DNA from 2 places in the Streptomyces sp. NPDC005648 genome. Region 2 is predicted to be linked to the other one. Evidence: riboswitches for the same ligand, from Rfam matches in the RefSeq annotation. Region 2 holds a riboswitch; the other holds the start of a gene.
The links. A riboswitch is a leader RNA that binds a small molecule or an ion and turns the genes downstream of it on or off. The one in region 2 is predicted to bind glycine.
Positions count from the first base shown of each region.

Region 1 (5,350 bases), on a different contig from region 2:
CCCCCGAGTGCGGCTGGACGTTGGCGTACTCCGCGCCGAACAGCTCCTTGAGGCGGTCGATGGCGATCTGCTCGGCCACGTCGACGTGCTCGCAGCCGCCGTAGTAGCGCCGGCCGGGGTAGCCCTCGGCGTACTTGTTGGTCAGGACCGAGCCCTGGGCCTCCATCACCGCGAGCGGCGCGAAGTTCTCGGACGCGATCATCTCGAGGGTGGACTGCTGGCGCTCCAGCTCGGCGTCGACCGCGGCGGCGATCTCCGGGTCGAGCTCATGCAGAGGGGTGTTGAGAACGGACATCAGGCGGTACGACTCCTCAGCCGGCGTTCTGGGCGGTGTACTCGTCGGCGGAGAGCAGGTCGGACGGCTCTTCGGTGACCCGGACCCTGAACAGCCAACCGCCCTCGAAGGGAGCCGAGTTGACCAGGGACGGGTCGTTGACGACGTCCTCGTTGATCTCGGTGACCTCACCGGTGACGGGGGAGTACAGGTCACTGACCGACTTGGTCGACTCCAGCTCGCCGCAGGTCTCGCCCGCGGTCACGGCGGAGCCCACCTCGGGAAGCTGGGCGTAGACGACGTCGCCGAGCGCGTTGGCCGCGAACTCGGTGATGCCGACCGTCGAGACGCCGTCCTCGGCGCCCGACAGCCACTCGTGCTCCTTGCTGTAGCGCAGCTGCTGGGGGTTGCTCATGGCCTGAATTCTCCTGTACGCGGGGGAGTGCTGATGAATGGGGGACTGCTGACCACGCCGGTGAGCAGGGACGATGTGCGCGAGTTCACTGCCCGGGGCATGGCACGTCGGCTACGACGGTGTCACTTGCGCCGCTTGTAGAAGGGCAGCGCCACGACCTCGTACGGCTCGTGACTGCCCCGGATGTCCACGCCCACGCCCGAGGTGCCCGGCGCCGAGTGCGCCGCGTCGACGTAGGCCATCGCGATCGGCTTCCCGAGCGTGGGGGAGGGGGCGCCGGACGTCACCTCGCCGATCACCTCGCCCCCGGCGACCACCGGGTACCCGGCCCGCGGCACCCGCCGCCCCTCGGCGACCAGGCCGACCAGGACGCGCGGCGGGTTCTGCTCGGCGCGCGAGGCGGCCTCGGCGAGCGCCTCGCGCCCCACGAAGTCGCCCTCCTTCTCGAACTTCACCACCCGGCCGAGCCCGGCGTCGAAGGGGGTCAGCGAGGTGCTGAGCTCATGTCCGTACAGCGGCATGCCCGCCTCCAGACGCAGCGTGTCCCGGCAGGACAGCCCGCAGGGGACGAGCCCGACGCCCTCGCCGGCCTCGGTCAGCGCCTGCCACAGCTCGACGGCGTGCCCCGGCTCGACGAACAGCTCGAAGCCGTCCTCGCCGGTGTAGCCGGTGCGCGCGATGAGCGCCGGGATCCCGGCGACCGTCCCGGGCAGACCGGCGTAGTACTTGAGGCCGTCGAGGTCCGCGTCGGAGAGCGACTTGAGGATGCCGGGCGACTCGGGGCCCTGGACGGCGATCAGCGCGTAGGCGTCCCGGTCGTCGCGCACCTCGGCGTCGAAGCCGGACGCCCGCTCCACCAGCGCGTCCAGCACCACCTGGGCGTTGGAGGCGTTGGCGACCACCATGTACTCGGTCTCGGCGAGCCGGTAGACGATCAGGTCGTCGAGGATGCCGCCGTCGGCCCGGCAGATCATGGTGTAGCGGGCGCGGCCGACCCCGACGGACGAGATGTTGCCGACCAGGGCGTGGTCGAGCAGGGCGGAGGCCCGCGGGCCGGTCACGGTGATCTCGCCCATGTGCGAGAGGTCGAAGAGCCCGGCCTTCGTCCGTACGGCGAGGTGCTCGTCGCGTTCGGAGCCGTAGCGCAGCGGCATGTCCCAGCCGGCGAAGTCGGTCATCGTCGCGCCGAGCGAGCGATGCAGGGCGTCGAGCGCGGTACGACGGATATCTGTACTGCTCATCGGACGGATGTCTCCCAGGGCAAAAGGCATGACGGGCGAGGTCGTTCCTCCCCATCTGTCATCGGAACCTGAGAGGTTCGCCATGAAGCCATGGCTTGCACCTTGGGTGGGACCACCGGATCGGTGGTCCGCTTTTCAGATGTGCCTCGCCCGCGCGGTAACGGGGCCTGAGAGATTCAAGGGAGGGACTTGCTCCTTCGGCGCCCCGCAGACTCTGCTGCGGGGACTCTCCCGCGCGGATTCAAACGGCCGGTATGCAGTTGCGCGCACATCATTGCACGCCGACCCCGCCCGCGGCAGGTCACCTCCGCCCCTCCCCTTTGTGACGGGGCTGTGGCCGGAACCGAACGGAACCGCGAGAGACCGTGCATTACCTTCTCTTTACACAAGCAGGGCAGAACCTTTCCTGACCCCGCAGGGAGGACGATCACGGTGAACAGGACCACGGCGTACGCCACGACCTCGGCCGTGGCGCTGCCGAAGCAGCCCACGGCCCCGGCCCGCGAGCGGTGCGAGCGCCCGGTACCGGTCGTCCGCGACCTGCGCGACCGCTCCGGACACAGTCCGCACGCCCTGCTCTTCGGCCCCCGCGACCTCGTCGTCGTCACGGGCCTGCCCGGCAGCGGGAAGTCGACCCTGATGAACCGCGCGGTCAACGGCGTCCGTGTCGACTCCCAGGACACCCGCGACCGCTGGGACGCCCGGGCCCCCGGCTTCCTGCCGTACGCCCTCTACCGCCCCCTGGTCCGCCTGGCCCACTTCGCCGGACTGCGCCGCGCCCTGCGCTCCGGCGAGGGCGTCGTGGTCCACGACTGCGGTACCCAGGCCTGGGTCCGCGACTGGCTGGCCCGTGAGGCCCGCCGCCGGGGCGGCACCCTGCACCTGCTGCTCCTGGACGTCCCGCCGGGCACGGCCCTGGAGGGCCAGCGCGAGCGCGGCCGGGGCGTCTCCCGCTACGCGTTCCTGCGCCACCGCTCGGCAGCGGCCCGCCTCATCCGCTCCGTCGAACGCGGCGACCTGCCCCCGGGCGTGGGCTCGGCGCTGCTGCTGGACCGTCCGGCGGCGGACGTGCTGCGCCGGATCGCCTTCACGAACCGACCCGATGTCGGCTCCACCCGCTAGCCTTTCCTGCCACAGCAGTGGTTCACAGCAGGCGGTCGTAGACAGATGGACTTCCCGGCGGATCTTCCCGCGGACTTTCCCACGCAGGCACACCCCCATCCGCACGGCGGATGGCCCGGCAACGAGCTGGAGGAGGTGCTGTCGGCCTCCTTCGGCATTCCCGCCGCGGGCGGCAGGATCATCGAGGTCCTGGGCCGCAGCTTCCTCTGGATCCCGCTGCCCAACGGCGGCGGCCCGCACAGCGGCCCCCTCGACCTGCCCACGATGGAGATCGAGGGCCAGGCCTATGTCCCGGTCTTCAGCTCCGAGGAGCAGTTCCGCCAGGTCGTGGGCAGCCATATGTCGTACACGATCGCCCCGGCGGTCGAGTTCGCCCGCGGACTGCCCCCGCAGGTGGGCCTGGCCATCAACCCGGACGGCGTGATCGGCGTCCCCGTCCCGCCCCCCGCGGTCGCCGAGCTCTGCCGCGTCGGCCGCACGGTGCTCGACGGCCCCGCCTCCGGCGGCCGGGTGAAGCTCTACGAGCCGGACTGGCAGGACGACCCGATCGACTTCCTGGCCGCCGCGTCCGAGGAGTTCGCCGGCACCGGGGTGGTCGTGACCGCCCGCCGCTGCCTGGCGGCCGTCGAGACGGCGGCGCCCGTCATGTTCGTGGGCGTCGAACTCTCCCAGTGGGAGGGCGACCTGCGCGTGCTCCCCCTCCAGGCCCTGGAACGCGCCGTCACCAGAATCCCCACCCAGTGGCCGGTCAACCTGGTTCTGCTGGACGTCACGGACGACCCGGTGGCCCTGTGGATGCGGGACCAGGTCCGCCCGTTCTACACGAGGGACCACTTCTAGGCGGGGCCGGGGTGACGCCTCCTCAGGGGCGTGGGGCCGTACCGGACATGCGGCTGCCGCCGCGCGAGCGCGACCAGCCACGACGCACCCGCACTCGCGCACGTACGACCAGTCCCGAGTCACTGGGCGCTTAGACTCGTTCCATACAACGGGGCATCGAAAAGAAGGGGCGGTACACGTGAGCGCCAGCGGTACCACGACCGGCACGGTCGAGCACATGCTGCGCCAGGTGACCCCCGGGCGCTACGACGCCTACGAGGCGCTCCTCCGCGCCCTCGCGACCCCCGGCTCCGGCCAGATCTGGATGCTGCTGTGGCACGGCCAGTCCGGCTCCCCCGACGCCCAGTACGGAAACATGGACGTCGAGGGCTACGGCTACGCCCCCTGTGTCACCTCCGCCCAGGAGCTCAGCGCCAGCGGCTGGAACCGCTCGTACGAAGTGGTCGAGGGCATCGACGTGGCCCGCACCCTCTACCCCGACCACTACGGCCTCTGGCTCAACCCGCACGCCCCCGGCGGCGGCGTCGGCATCCCGTGGCTGGACCTGCGCCGTATCGCCACCGGCCTGGACCGCCAGCCCGCCGGCCCGCTGCGCCTGAGCGAACCGACCATCGAGATCCCGCAGTTCTACGGCCTGCTCGTGCAGAACGCCCACCGCACCCCGGCCGTCCGCTCACTGCGCCGCGCCTGGGTGCAGCCGGCGCTGGGGGCGCCGTATCTCGCCATCGGTCTGGACGTCTACGACACCGGCCCCTCCGCCGTCGACTCGGTGCGCGCGATGATGCAGCAGTCCATCGGCGCGGTCCCCGACGGTCTCCCGGTCTCGACGGTCGCGATGTCCGACGAGTACGACCCCGTCGCCCTGTGGATGCGGGCGAGCGCCCGCCCCTTCTACGACCGTGAGGCCCACGCCCCCGCACCGGCCCAGGCGCCGGCGGGCGGCTACGGCTATCCCGGTCCCGGGACCTACTGAGATCGTTCGGCGCCTTCGGCGCTCCCGATGGATCTTCGCGCGTAGATGGACCGGGATAGGGTGATATTCACCCTCTTCGTACCCCATTGTCAGTGTCCGCCCCTCGCGACCAGGCGTCCGGATAACGGAACCCCTCAATCGTCATCACGGTTGCGCATACTTTCTCCATCAGATCTGGCGCGTGATCGCCAGGGCGTTGAAGACTCCCCTGAAGGCGCGAGGCCACCAGTCCTGCAGGCAGGTACCGATCGGTACCAATCGGAGGATCGCCTCACACATCCCGGCCGCACTCATCCGCGGCCACCGCGCAGCAGGTAAGCGAACGAAGCCGCCCACAGCGGCGGACAAAGGCCGGTCACCACCGGCGAGAGGGGTCAGGTCATTGTGACCGCACCGATCGAGACCACGGGGGCGGAAGCCGGAGCGCAGCCCGAGGCCGTGCTCGCCGGGGCCAAGAAGAGCCAGATCGAGGGACGTTCGCTCAC
Region 1 covers NZ_JBEXCS010000138.1:10,544-15,893, reverse strand. The annotation lists gene glyA (serine hydroxymethyltransferase) at 1-295, opposite strand, end outside; gene gcvH (glycine cleavage system protein GcvH) at 312-689, opposite strand; gene gcvT (glycine cleavage system aminomethyltransferase GcvT) at 812-1,930, opposite strand; glycine riboswitch at 2,076-2,174, opposite strand; gene ABZT17_RS42300 (AAA family ATPase) at 2,357-3,052, shown strand; gene ABZT17_RS42295 (enhanced serine sensitivity protein SseB) at 3,098-3,892, shown strand; gene ABZT17_RS42290 (enhanced serine sensitivity protein SseB C-terminal domain-containing protein) at 4,071-4,865, shown strand; gene ABZT17_RS42285 (ABC transporter permease) at 5,250-5,350, shown strand, end outside.
Region 1: it holds a riboswitch for glycine, as region 2 does, so the genes downstream of both, gcvT (glycine cleavage system aminomethyltransferase GcvT) here and gcvP (aminomethyl-transferring glycine dehydrogenase) in region 2, are expected to answer to the same signal.

Region 2 (5,350 bases):
GGACGCCGATCTACGGCAGTGACGGCGTGCTCGACGACGCGGGTATCGCGATCCCGGACGAGCAGGAGGACGAGGTGGAGAAGTTCCGCGAGTTCCTCGACCAGATCTCCCCGGAGGACTTCGGCACCAGCAGCCAGTGAGGCGCGGCCGGCCCGGCGGATCCCCGGTCCGTGGCGGGCCGGTTTCGGTTGGTCCGGTTTCGAGCGGTCCGGGCTTGAATGCTGGCATTTGCCACCGGCGAGTGAGTGCGTCCTGCGGCTCGCTCCGAGCGCATTCGGCTAGCCTTTCCCCGCGATGGGGTACGGGAAACCACTCCTAGGGTGATTATCACTCGGCGTGCCGAGTGTGGCGGTCGTTGACGCACCCCTGGTGGCTGCCTACCTTCGAGGAGGCAGGTCAAGGACGGAGGTCGGCGTGAGAAGCAGCGGCGACGGTACGGCTGGGGGTGCCCCCGGACGTGAGGTGGGGGGAAGCCTTCCGTACCCGCTTCCCGGCAGCGCGGCCGATCACGCTCCCCAGCGACCGACGGCCGTGCCCAGCAGCGGAGGGGCGACGTCCATGGCGTCCGAGCAGATCGGCTACCGCGGGCCGACGGCCTGTGCGGCCGCCGGCATCACCTACCGGCAACTCGACTACTGGGCGCGCACCGGCCTCGTCGAGCCGAGCGTGCGGCCCGCCCACGGGTCGGGGACCCAGCGGCTCTACAGCTTCCGGGACGTCGTCGTCCTGAAGATCGTCAAGCGGTTCCTGGACACGGGTGTGTCGCTGCAGAACATCCGCACGGCCGTGCAGCATCTGCGCGAGCGCGGTTTCCGGGACCTGGAGCGCATGACGCTCATGAGTGACGGCGCCACCGTCTACGAGTGCACCTCGCCCGACGAGGTCCACGCGCTGCTCCAGGGCGGCCAGGGGATCTTCGGGATCGCCGTCGGCGTGGTGTGGCGGGACGTCGAGAGCGCGCTCTCGCAGCTGCACGGAGAGCGGATCGACACCGGCGAGACCCTCATCGGGCAGAACCCGACCGACGAGCTGGCGCGGCGCCGCAACCGGGCCGTCTAGACGGGAGCGGCGGTCCCCTCAGGGCGTCGACAGCCTCCGGGCGGTCGTACGGGGGCGTTGTCAGTGGCGTAGGGCAGCATCGGACATGTGAGAAACGCGCCCACGATCCTGCATCTCGACATGGATGCCTTCTACGCCTCGGCGGAGCAGGCGTCCAAGCCGAGCCTGCGCGGGAAGGCCGTGATCGTGGGCGGGCTGGGGCCGCGTGGGGTGGTGGCCACGGCTTCGTACGAGGCGCGGGTCTTCGGAGTGCGGTCCGCGATGCCGATGGCGCAGGCGCGGCGGCTGGCGCCGAACGCCGCGTATCTGGTGCCGCGCTTCGGGTTCTACCGGGCGATCAGCGAGCAGGTGATGGGGCTGCTGCACGGGCTGTCGCCGCTGGTGGAGCCGCTCAGCCTGGATGAGGCGTTCGTGGACCTGGAGGCCGGTCAGGCGGCCTGGGACGCCTCCTCGGCCCGACTGGTCGGGGAGAAGCTGCGGGCCGACATACGGGCCGTCACGGGGCTCACCGGGTCGGTGGGGCTCGCCGCGTCCAAGATGCTCGCGAAGATCGCCTCCGAGGAGGCCAAGCCGGACGGGCTGGTCCTGATCGAGCCCGGCACCGAGCGGGCGATGCTGGGGCCGATGCCGGTGCGGACCCTGCCGGGGGTGGGGCCGGCGACGGGGGACCATCTGCGGCGGGCCGGGATCAGCACGGTGGACGACATCGCCGAGGCCGGGGAGGACGAGCTCGTACGGCTGCTGGGCAAGGCCCACGGGCATGCCCTGCACGCCATGGCGCTGGCCCACGACGACCGGCCCGTGGTCGCCGAGCGGGAGGCCAAGTCGGTCTCCGTCGAGGACACGTACGACGTGGACATCCATGACCGGCTGCGGGTGGGGATGGAGGTGCAGCGGCTGGCGGACCGGTGTGTGCGGCGGCTACGGGGGGCCGGGCTGTCGGGGCGGACCATCGTGTTGAAGGTGCGGCGGTACGACTTCTCGACGCTGACCCGGTCGGAGACGCTGCGCGGGCCCACCGACGATCCGGCGGTGGTGCGGGAGGCCGCGGCTCGGCTGCTGGAGGGCGTGGACACGACGGGGGGTGTGCGGTTGCTGGGTGTGGGGGTGAGCGGGCTTGCCGACTACACGCAGGAGGACCTGTTCGCGCAGGCGGCGGGGGAGGGGACTGAGCTCGCGGACGACGAGGGGGAGCAGGGCGGTGCGGTGGAGGAGCGGGTCGTGGTGGTCGAGCGCCGGTGGTCGGCGGGGCACGATGTGCGGCATGCCGAGTTCGGGCACGGGTGGGTGCAGGGCAGCGGTCTGGGACGGGTGACGGTGCGGTTCGAGACCCCGGGGTCCGAGGTGGGGCGGGTGCGGACGTTCTCGGTCGATGATCCTGAGCTGGAGCCGGCTGATCCGTTGCCGTTGGTGGAGGGGGGAGCAGGGGTCTCGGTGGACGAGGTTCGGGGGTGAGCGGTGCTGGGGCTGGAGGGGGGGAGTGCCGCTCGCCCGCGCTTGCGGGGTGCCGCTGCGCCCACCCGTGCCGCCCGAGCATCACGACTGCACGCAGCCACGCAGGTTCCAGCGGTTCTACGCCCCCGCGTCCTCCGTGCCCGCCAGCCTGCCGAAGTCCCGGTCGGGGAAGGGGGGAGGCGGGGCCACGTCCAGGCCGTAGTGGTGGTAGAGCTGGAGTTCTTGTTCGGGGGAGAGATGACGGCCTACCCCGAAGTCGGGGGCGTCCTTGATGAGGGAGCGGTCGAAGGGGATGTGGAGGGTGCCCTCGATCAGCTCGCTGGGCTCCAGCGGGACGAAGGCGTCGCGGGAGAAGAGGCCGGTGCGTATGGCCGCCCACTCCGGCACGCCGGTCGCGTCGTCGAGGTAGACCTCGTCGATGGTGCCGATCTTGGTGCCGTTGCGGTCGAACGCCTTGCGGCCGATCAGATTGCGCGGATCGATGTCGGTCTGCACGGGGCCCTCCACTGGTTCGCCACTCGCAACTCATCCGTAAGCACTACAAAAGAGCACATTGGACAAGGTGGCCACTCGAACGCCCCGGTGCCGACCTCGCTGGTACGCTGGCAGCGGCTGCTGACCCCGCGCGGGAGAGTCCTCCGGAGAACTTCCGGGGGCGCCGAAGGAGCAAATCCTCCCCGGAATCTCTCAGGCACACGTACCGCACGGACGAGGTCACTCTGGAAAGCAGGGCGGGTGTCGACGGCTTCCGCTCTCACCGACGGTGAAAGCCGGGAGCTCTTGGGCGACCCGGTGAAGCTCTCAGGTCGAGATGACAGAGGGGGAGGCCGTTCGGGTACCCGTGCCGTGGTGCCCCTCGAAGGTCGTCAGACCAGGAGGCCTCCGCAATGACCGCCCACCGCATTCCGCTCGCCGAGCTCGAGCAGGGTATTCGCTTCGAACAGCGCCATATCGGGCCCGACCAGGAAGCCCGCGCCAAGATGCTCGCGCAGGTCGGGTACGGCTCGCTGGACGAGCTCACCGCCGCCGCGGTGCCGGATGTGATCAAGAACGCCGATGACGTCCTGAAGCTGCCGGGCGCGCGTACCGAGGCCGAGGTGCTCGCCGAGCTGCGTTCGCTCGCCGACCGGAACCAGGTGCTCGGGTCCATGATCGGGCTCGGGTACTACGGCACCTTCACCCCGCCCGTCATCCTGCGCAACGTCATGGAGAATCCCGCCTGGTACACGGCGTACACGCCGTACCAGCCCGAGATCTCCCAGGGGCGGCTCGAAGCGCTCCTCAACTTCCAGACCGTGGTAGCCGACCTCACCGGGCTCCCCACCTCCGGTGCCTCGCTGCTCGACGAGGGGACCGCCGCCGCCGAGGCCGTGGCGCTGTCCCGGCGGATGGGGAAGAACAAGAAGGGCCTCTTCCTCGTCGACGCGGACGCGCTGCCGCAGACCATCGCCGTGATCGAGACCCGCGCCGAGCCGACCGGCGTGGAGATCGTCGTCGCCGATCTGAGCGACGGGATCCCGGCCGAGATCGCCGCACGGGAGATCAACGGCGTGCTCATCCAGTACCCCGGCGCCTCCGGTGCCGTACGCGACATCAAGCCGGTCATCGACCAGGCGCACGAGCTGGGCGCCCTGGTCACCGTCGCCGCCGACCTGCTCGCGCTGACCCTGCTGAAGTCGCCGGGTGAGCTCGGGGCGGACATCGCGGTCGGTACGACGCAGCGGTTCGGTGTGCCGATGGGCTTCGGCGGGCCGCACGCGGGCTACATGGCCGTACAGGAGAAGTTCGCGCGGAGCCTGCCCGGGCGGCTCGTGGGGGTGTCCGTCGACGCGGACGGGCACAAGGCGTACCGGCTGGCGCTGCAGACCCGTGAGCAGCACATCCGCCGGGAGAAGGCCACCAGCAACATCTGTACCGCTCAGGTGCTGCTCGCCGTCATGGCCGGCATGTACGCCGTCTACCACGGGCCGGAGGGGCTGCGCACGATCGCGTGGCGCACCCACCGGTACGCCTCGATCCTGGCCGAAGGGCTGAGGGCCGGCGGCGTCGAGGTGGTGCACGGTTCCTGGTTCGACACGCTCACCGTGCGGGTCGCCGGGCGCGCCGCCGAGGTCGTCGCCGCCGCACGGGACAACGGGGTCAATCTGCACCTGGTCGACGCCGACCACGTCTCGATCGCGTGCGACGAGACCACCACGCGGGCCCAACTGGCCGCCGTATGGACGGCGTTCGGGCTGGAGGGGGACGTGGCCGCCCTGGACGCCGCGGCCGCGCAGGCGTTGCCTGAGGGGCTGCTGCGCAGCGACGAGTTCCTGGCCCACCCCGTCTTCCACCAGTACCGCTCCGAGACCGCGATGCTGCGGTACCTGCGGCGGCTGGCCGACCGGGACTACGCGCTGGACCGCGGCATGATCCCGCTGGGCTCCTGCACGATGAAGCTCAACGCGACCACCGAGATGGAGCCGGTCACCTGGCCCGAGTTCGGGCAGCTGCACCCCTTCGCGCCCGCCGAGCAGGCGCAGGGGTATCTGACGCTCATCCATGAGCTGGAGGAGCGGCTCGCCGAGGTCACCGGGTACGACAAGGTGTCGCTGCAGCCCAACGCCGGGTCGCAGGGCGAGCTGGCCGGTCTGCTCGCGGTGCGCGGGTACCACCGGGCCAACGGGGACGAGCAGCGGACCGTCTGCCTCATTCCGTCGTCCGCGCACGGGACGAACGCCGCGAGCGCCGTGATGGCCGGGATGAAGGTCGTCGTCGTGAAGACCGCCGAGGACGGCGAGATCGACGTCGAGGACCTGCGGGCGAAGATCGAGCAGTACCGCGACGAGCTGGCCGT
Region 2 covers NZ_JBEXCS010000067.1:7,869-13,218, forward strand. The annotation lists gene ABZT17_RS31140 (bifunctional nuclease family protein) at 1-140, shown strand, start outside; gene ABZT17_RS31145 (MerR family transcriptional regulator) at 415-1,059, shown strand; gene ABZT17_RS31150 (DNA polymerase IV) at 1,147-2,514, shown strand; gene ABZT17_RS31155 (PRC-barrel domain-containing protein) at 2,632-3,009, opposite strand; glycine riboswitch at 3,131-3,227, shown strand; gene gcvP (aminomethyl-transferring glycine dehydrogenase) at 3,402-5,350, shown strand, end outside.